2 regions of the Allobosea sp. TAF32 genome follow, and region 2 is predicted to be linked to the other one. Evidence: predicted binding sites of a transcription regulator. Region 2 holds the regulator's gene; the other holds the start of a gene.

Region 1 (4,207 bases), on a different contig from region 2:
GGGGAGCTGCAGCAGGCCGGCGCCCTGCCGCGGGAGCGCGCGCCGGACGTCCTGCGCAATTTCCTGCTCGGCGCGCTCAACGGTTCCACCGATTGGTACCGGCCCGAACGCTTCGAGATCGATGCGCTGGCGCGCGAATTCGCGGCGCTGCTCTCGCCCTTGGCGTAAGGCCCGCTCCGCCCGCCACGCAGGGGCGGGCGGCATCGACGTAGCTGACCGGCGTCGCCGTCATTGCTAGCATTCCGGTGCGGGGCCGGCTGATCGCCTCGCTGCCTGACGAGGATTTTTCGCCTGATGCGTGCCTTCTACCATCCCGATCAAGCCCTTCACGATCCGCAGCAATATATGCGCTTCGGCAAGGTCGTTGCGCCCAAGGACCTGCCCGAGCGGACGGACCGGCTTCTCGGTGCGCTGGCGAAGCATGGCATCAAGCCGGAGCATCCGGCGGCGCATGGCACGGACCCGATCCTGGCGATCCATGATGCCGGCTTCGTCAATTTCCTCGAAACCGCCTGGGCGCGCTGGCAGGACCTGCCGGCCGAGCGCGGGCCGGAAGTCTGGCCGAGCACCTTCCCCTATTGGAGCGGCCGCCCGGACGAGGATGTCCGTCCGCCCTGCCGCCCCACCGGCTTCATCGGTCAGCTCGGCTGGTATCTCGGTGATCTCTCAGTGCCGATCGGCGAGCATTGCTGGCATTCGACGCTGCGTTCGTCCGAGACCGCAGTCTCTGCGGCCGATGCGATCCTCGCCGGCGAGCGCGCCGTCTACTCGCTCTGCCGCCCGTCCGGCCATCACGCCCGCGCCGATCGCGCCACCGGCTTCTGCTATCTCAACAACACCGCGATCGCCGCCCAGCGCCTGCGCTCCAAATTCGGCAAGGTCGCGATCCTCGATGTCGACGCCCATCATGGCGACGGCACGCAGCAGATCTTCTACCGCCGTAGCGACGTGCTCACGATCTCGGTCCATGCCGATCCGTCTAACTACTACCCGTTCTTCACCGGCTATGACGACGAGCGCGGCAACGGGCCGGGCGAGGGCTTCAACCTCAACCTGCCGCTCGCCCATGGCGCGGGCGGAGCCGAGATGCAGGCTGCTGTCGACAGGGCCGGCAAGGCGATCCGCGATTTCGGCGCCGAGGTGCTGGTGATCGCGCTCGGCTACGACGCCCATAAGGACGACCCGATCGGCGTCCTCAGGCTTGAAGCCTCCGATTTCGGCGCCATCGGCCGGCAGGTGAAGGCGCTCGGTCTGCCGACGCTTGTTGTGCAGGAAGGCGGCTATGCGATCGAGGCGATCGGCGACTGCCTCGATGCGTTCCTGGGTGGGTTCGCCTGAAGCCGAAACGCGCGGGTGCTATGCGAGGTAGTCGTGCAGAACCCGGCCGAAAGGCAGCGTGAAATCGACGAGCTGGTGACGAGCGCGCACGATTCTCCGCACCGGGAAGTCGGCGACCCGGCAATTGATATGAGGGATGAGATGCAACCGCGCCTCGCCCTCCCAGGCGCCATGGACCGTGATGTCCGTGAGATTGTAGCCGACGAGCTGCGCTACCTTCGGTGCGCCATCGACATCGGGCAGCAGCTTCAGGTTGATGTTCAGGCCAGCGATGCCGTCGCGCACCTTGTCGAGCTGATCTTCGAGGCTGCGATGCTTGTAGGTCATCGTGCCCATTGCGACGCGCTCGCCGTCATAGTGCAGCGTTCCGGTCAGGGTGTCCTTCATCACGCCGAGGCGCGGCACGCCATACTTCTTGGGGAAGCCCCAGATCTCCCGTCCGCCGGTGATGGGCGGTTCGTCGTCGAGATACATCTGCACGGAGAAATTGCAGGGCTGTCCCTTGTAGCTGGCATAGATCCCGGTGCCGCTCTCCTCATAGGACCCGAAGCCGGAGGAATCCGGCATCTTCATCCACTCGTAATAGACGAGGTTGCCCGGGGCCGGCTCGAGCGGCTCCGGCAACGCGGCGCGGATGATCTCAGGGTCCGTCTCGTAGGTGATGATCAGATATTCCCGCTTGATGAAGCGGTTCGGCGGATGCGGGTAGCTCGGGCTGAAGACGGGCATCGACGGTGCCTTCAGGATCTCGTCCCGGTTCATGCTGGTCGCTCCTTCTCGAAATCAGCCGCAATTCTGGCAGGGGCCCTGCGACAGATTGATGGCGACCGGACGAATAGAAAAGCTTCTCCTCACTGCCCGCGTGAAGATCGCCCTCCACCCCGAGACGTCGTTCTCGGGCGGAGGGCGTTTTGGTCGGATGCTGTCTCAGATCGCCGCTTCGATCAGGAACGGCCCCTTCTTGGCGAGCGCGGCCTTGAACAGGCTGGTGAACTCCTCGGCCGTGGTGGCGCGGGCGGCTTCGACGCCCATGCCCTTGGCCATCGAGACCCAGTCCAGCGCCGGCTCGTCGATGTTGAGCATCAGCGTGGCGTTGCGGCCGAAATCGTTGACGCCGACGGCGCGCATCTCGCCGTGCAGGATCTGGTAGGTCCGATTGGCGAAGACGACTGTGACGATGTCGAGATTCTCGCGCGCCTCCGTCCACAGACCCTGCACCGTGTACATGCCTGAGCCGTCGGCCTGCATGTTGATGACCTTGCGGTCGGGGCAGGCGACCGCTGCGCCGATGGCGAGCGGGATGCCTTCGCCGATCGCGCCGCCGGTGAGCTGGATGTAGTCGTGCTGCGGTGCGCTGTGGCAGTCATAGTAGAAGCTGCGGCCCGAGGAGACCGACTCATCGCAGACGATGCAATTCTCCGGCAGCAGGGCCGAGACGATGGCGCAGGCCTTGTCGGCATCGAGCTTGCCCGTCGGCAGGCCGGGCTGCTCCTTGCGCGGCGAGGCGATATAGACGGGCGCCGTCTTCGTCGCGCCCATCTCCTCGGCGAGCGCCGTGATCGCTGCGGGCAGATCGTCGCCCGGGCTGGCCAGCGTCGCGACCTCGCAGTCATCGTGGACAAGGCGCCCGGGCTTGCCCGGATAGGCGAAGAAACCGACCGGCGTCTGCGCGCCGACCAGCACGAGATAATCGACGTCCTTGAGCTGATCGAGCGCCTTGTCGATCGGATAGAACACCTTGGGCATGGCGACGCGGCCGGCGCCGCGCTGAATGCGCCCATTCGACATCTGGCTGAAGATCTTGGCGCCGGTCGCGGCGCAGACGCGGGCTGCCATCTCCATCGGCTTCTCCCGCAGCGCGAGCCCCGTCAGCATGATCGCGGCGCGCGCGCCATGCTTGCGCAGCCCGGCGGCGACCTCGCGAATCGCCGCTGAATCGACGCTCTTCAGCGCCGGCAGCGGCGTCGGCTTGAGGGCGGCCGGCTCGACGCTGCCCCAGGCGCAGTCGGCCGGCAGGATCACGGTGGTGACGCCGGGCAGCGTCAGCGAGGCGACATAGGCCTCTCCGATCGCCGGGCCGACATCCTCGGGCGAGGCGATGCGGCGGACGAAATGCGACATCGGATGCGCCAGGCTCTCGATATCGCTGGTCAGCGGCGCGTCATGCTGGAGATGGTAGGTGGCATGGTCGCCGACGACATTGATCATCGGCGTGCGGGCACGCCTTGCATTGTGCATGTTGGCGAGCGCGTTCGCCATGCCCGGCCCGCAATGCAGCAGCGTCGCGGCCGGCTTGTCGGCCATGCGGGCATAGCCATCGGCGGCACCGGTCACCACGCCCTCGAACAGGCCGAGCACGCAGCGCATCTGCGGCTTGCGGTCGAGCGCCGCGACGAAGTGCATCTCGGAAGTGCCGGGATTGGCGAAGCAGGTATCGACGCCGTTGATCAGAAGGGTGTCGCAAAGGCGGTCGGCGCCGTTCATCCTGAAAACCTCGACTCGATAGAAGGCGCCCCTGCGCCAGCGGCCGTGAAGGGAGGAAATTCCTCTCGCGCTGTCAAACGAGAGAATGTCATGGCTTTCCCAAGCGATGGTGATCGGCGCCTTGACGGGTTTGCATATGCATTTAACCTGATTTGGAACGAAGGTTGCTTCGCGCCGTGAATGACGCTGTCTAGGCGTCCTGAATGGCGCGTTCGCCGTTAAGCAGGGGAAGGGTTTCGAACATGGCAGCATTCAAGCGCATCGGTGCGAGCGTCGGCTTCGGCCTCGCGGCGCTTCTGGCGGCGGGCGGCGCGCAGGCGCAGACCAAGGTGAATATCGGAATTTCCGGCTGGACCGGCTTCGCGCCGCTGGTCCTCGCCAAGGA
Region 2 (4,207 bases):
CCCGCTGCGCGAAGCCGGCTCGGCCCTCGGCGCCCCGCCGTCGGTCGTCATCACCTCGGTGACCTGGCGCGCCGCCAAGGCCGGCATGGTGACCGGCATCCTGCTGGCTCTCGCCCGTATCGCCGGCGAGACTGCGCCGCTGATCTTCACCGCGCTGAACAACAATTTCTGGTTCTCGCCGACCCTGGTCGGCGGCGTCTCGAACCTGCCCGTCACCATCTACCAGTTCGCCTCCGCTCCCTATGAGAACTGGCAGCAACTGGCCTGGGCGGGATCGCTGATCATCACGGTCTCGATCCTGCTGCTCTCGATCATTGCCCGCCGCTTTGTCGCCGGCGGCAAATAAGACTTGAATCCAACCCGGTCGCGTCCGACCTTGAGGACCATGTCGATGCTTTCGACCCTTGAACTCTCCCCGCAGACGCTCGATGCCGAGGCGCCCGTCCGGATCGCGGTGAAGAACCTCGATTTCTACTACGGCGAGCACAAGGCGCTGAAGAACATCAATCTCGATTTCCGCGACCGGCACGTCACCGCGCTGATCGGCCCGTCGGGCTGCGGCAAGTCGACCCTGCTGCGCATCTTCAACCGGATCTACTCGCTCTATCCGGAGCAGAAGGCCACCGGCGAGATCATGCTCGACGGGCGCAACATCATCTCGAACGATGTCGATGTGAACGAGCTGCGCTCGCGCGTCGGCATGGTGTTCCAGAAGCCGACGCCCTTCCCGATGTCGATCTACGACAACGTCGCCTTCGGTATCCGCCTCTACGAGAAGCCGCCGAAGTCCGAGCTCGACGACCGCGTCGAGGGCGCGCTGCGCCGTGCCGCGCTCTGGGACGAGGTCAAGGACAAGCTGAAGAGCTCCGGCATGGGTCTCTCCGGCGGCCAGCAGCAGCGCCTGTGCATCGCGCGAACCATCGCCCAGAAGCCTGAAGTGATCCTGTTCGACGAGCCGACCTCGGCGCTTGACCCGATCTCGACCGGCAAGATCGAGGATCTGCTGGAGCAGCTGAAGAGCGACTTCACCATCGCCATCGTCACGCACAACATGCAGCAGGCGGCCCGCATCTCGCAGTATACCGCCTTCATGTATCTGGGCGAGGTCGTCGAATTCGCGCCGACCAATACCATCTTCATGAACCCTGCCAAGAAGCAGACGCAGGACTACGTCACCGGCCGGTTCGGCTGAAGACCGGTTTCAAACCAGCAGCCCTCATCCTGAGGAGCCGCGCGAGCGGCGTCTCGAAGGATGGTCCAGGAGGCTCCGGAACCAACCGGAGCATCCTTCGAGACGCAAGCTTCGCTTGCTCCTCAGGATGAGGGCTGAGGGTTGAGCATGCCGACCTGAAAACGACGACGCTGCACCGGCGCTAATGATCTAGAGGACACGCCGCCCATGACCGACCACATCGTCCGCTCCTACGATACCGATCTCGAAGGCATCCGCCGCAGCCTCGCCGAAATGGGCGGCATGGCCGAGCGCATGCTCGGCGATTCGACCGTGGCGCTGGTGCGCCGGGACACCGGCCTTGCCCAGAAGATCATCACGGCCGACCAGCGCCTCGACAACCTCCAGCGGGACGTCGAGGAAAAGGCGGTACTGACCATCGCCCGGCGCCAGCCGCTCGCCAACGACCTGCGCGAGCTGATTTCGGCGATCCGCATCGCCGCCGATATCGAGCGCGTCGGCGATCTCGCCAAGAACATCGCCAAGCGCGCCGTCGCCATCGCCGGCCAGTTCCAGCCGCCGCACCGCGCCGTGGTCGGGCTCGAGCACATCAGCCGCCTGGTGCAGGCGCAGCTCAAGGACGTTCTCGACGCCTACGCTGCCGGCAACGAGCAGAAGGCGCTCGACGTCTGGCGCCGCGACGACGAGATCGATGCGCTCTACACCTCGCTGTTCCGCGAGCTCCTGACCTATATGATGGAGGATCCGCGCAACATCACCTTCTGCACGCATCTCCTGTTCTGCGCGAAGAACATCGAGCGCATCGGCGACCACACCACCAACATCGCCGAGACGATTCACTATCTCATCACCGGCGACTCGCTCGACGTGAACCGGCCGAAGCTCGACACGACCAATATCGAGGTCGAGGCGATCACCGGGAACTGAAGCAGATCATCATGGCCGCACGCATCCTGATCGTCGAGGACGAGGAGCCGCTAACCCTGCTGCTGCGCTACAATCTCGAGGCCGAGGGCTTCGAGGTCGACAGCGTCGCGCGCGGGGATGACGCTGAACTGCATCTGCGCGACCACACGCCTGATCTCGTGCTGCTCGACTGGATGCTGCCGGGCCTTTCTGGCATCGAACTCTGCCGCCGCTTGCGTTCGCGACGCGACACCGAACGCGTGCCGATCATCATGCTGACGGCGCGCGGCGAGGAGACCGAACGCGTCCGCGGGCTCGCGACTGGCGCGGACGACTATGTGGTGAAGCCCTTTTCGTTGCCAGAGCTGATCGCGCGCATACAGGCGCTGCTGCGCCGCGCCAAGCCGGGCCATGTCGCGGGGCTGCTCGCCGCCGGCGATCTCGAACTCGATCGCACGACCCGGCGCGTCCGCCGTGCCGGCAGCGAGCTGCATCTCGGCCCGACCGAGTTCCGGCTGCTCGAGTTCCTGATGCAGGCGCCCGGCCGCGTCTATTCGCGCGCTCAGCTCCTCGATGCCGTCTGGGGCCGCGACGTCTATATCGACGAGCGCACCGTCGACGTTCATGTGGGCCGGCTGCGCAAGGCGATCACGCCGGCCAATACCAAGGATCCGCTGCGCACCGTGCGCGGCGCCGGCTACGCCTTCGACGAGACTTTTGCGCGCAGCTGAGCGGCGCTCCAGCTCTCCTCCTCATCGCAACTGGCGGTGAACCTTGCCTGCTCGCTCGCGTTGATCCTGAAAGTCAGCGCGAGCCAGAGGAGGTCGCCGTGAGCAAGATGCCGCCCATCCCGCCGGCCAATCGAAGCGACAAGGGCCCGGGCGAGCCGGATCATGCCGAGCGCGATCTGCGCAGCGCCAGAGGTGGCGAGCGCCGACCGAGCCAGCCTGATCAGCAGGGCCAGCAGGGCAATACACGCATCAACACGACCCATCAGGGTCTGCAACAGGATCGTTGAGAAGGTTGCCGAACGTCGACCTCGACCAAGGCGCCGCAGACCATCCGGCACGGCGGCCCCGGCTCATCGCATGAGAACGCGAAGAAGCCGCCGGACATCCGCTTGCCGATGACAACCGGCGGCACGCTCGCGTTTCGGGTGGCGGCGGCGAACGCGACAGCCACCACTCGCATGATCCGGCGCGCAAGGGAGGCAAGGCGCCATGAGAACCGGCCTTCAGGTCGATCCCCTGAAGGGCGACGGCAGGCGCTTCAGCCCTCTCGGTGGAAGAGGCGGCGCAAGCTGTGCTTGGCCGCTTCCAGAGTCCTGCGGCGCTCGGCCGGCAGTTTCCGGCCGGCGCGGTTGATGTAGAAGGTGAGCATCGACATCGCCGAGCGATAGGGGCCCGATTTGCGCCGGCGGCTGTGCTCGGCCGACCGCTTCAGCGAGCGCGCGATCTGGCGCGGATCGCCACGCGTGAACACGGCTTTCTCGAAATCGAGCGCGTTGCTCCGGCTGGTGATATCGGCCGACCATCTGTGCTTGTGGACGGGCATGGCGTCCTCCTGTCGGTCAGGCGTTTGGTCCGCCCTCGATGTCGCCGGCCCAGGTCAATGCGGTCTCGTACTCCTCCGGCTTGAAGGTGCGGACAGTCACGAAGGGGATCGCCGGATTGAGCAAGTCAACGAAGGCCGCAAGCCAGCCCCTGTCGGTGATCACCGCCTCGCGCGGGAAGCGTTGCAGCTCCCACAGCTTGCCGAGGCTGTAGCGCGCATCCTTCCAGGCGGCAGCCAAGGTCATATCGGTGAAATCGGTGAGGTCGGCGAGGATGCCGACTTTCTCGTGTCGTGCGAGCTTCGCGTCGATATCGGCCATGATCCCGTCGAGATCGTCGCTGGTCAGCGTCTGCGACAGGCGGTAGGCGCCGACATGGTCCGGTGCGGGCAGGATCGTTAACATGACTCCTCCTTGATCCAGACAACGCGGGGCAAGAGCGGATGTTTCGCCCGATGATCAGGCGGCTGAGGATCCACGGGTGGCGGCATCGAACCGCGCGGCTTCGGAGCGCAGCCAGCCGACGAATTCATCGAGGCCGGGGCGTTGCGGCTGGC

The links. The regulator PhoB, encoded in region 2, activates phosphate uptake and scavenging genes when phosphate is short. The targets are predictions, from matches to a motif close to TGTCATNNANCTGTCAT.
Region 1: AB4Z16_RS07900 (acetoacetate decarboxylase) is a predicted target of PhoB. The motif match lies at 2,148-2,164, and genes of this name have one in related genera.

The regions. Positions count from the first base shown of each region.
Region 1 covers NZ_JBFRDM010000003.1:75,392-79,598, forward strand. The annotation lists gene AB4Z16_RS07890 (TetR/AcrR family transcriptional regulator) at 1-168, shown strand, start outside; gene AB4Z16_RS07895 (histone deacetylase family protein) at 295-1,338, shown strand; gene AB4Z16_RS07900 (acetoacetate decarboxylase) at 1,357-2,100, opposite strand; gene AB4Z16_RS07905 (acetolactate synthase large subunit) at 2,266-3,822, opposite strand; gene AB4Z16_RS07910 (ABC transporter substrate-binding protein) at 4,065-4,207, shown strand, end outside.
Region 2 covers NZ_JBFRDM010000002.1:231,158-235,364, reverse strand. The annotation lists gene pstA (phosphate ABC transporter permease PstA) at 1-346, shown strand, start outside; gene pstB (phosphate ABC transporter ATP-binding protein PstB) at 386-1,192, shown strand; gene phoU (phosphate signaling complex protein PhoU) at 1,400-2,119, shown strand; gene phoB (phosphate regulon transcriptional regulator PhoB) at 2,131-2,829, shown strand; gene AB4Z16_RS05690 (hypothetical protein) at 2,937-3,116, shown strand; gene AB4Z16_RS05685 (DUF3175 domain-containing protein) at 3,368-3,652, opposite strand; gene AB4Z16_RS05680 (SpoIIAA family protein) at 3,669-4,055, opposite strand; gene AB4Z16_RS05675 (LysR family transcriptional regulator) at 4,110-4,207, opposite strand, start outside.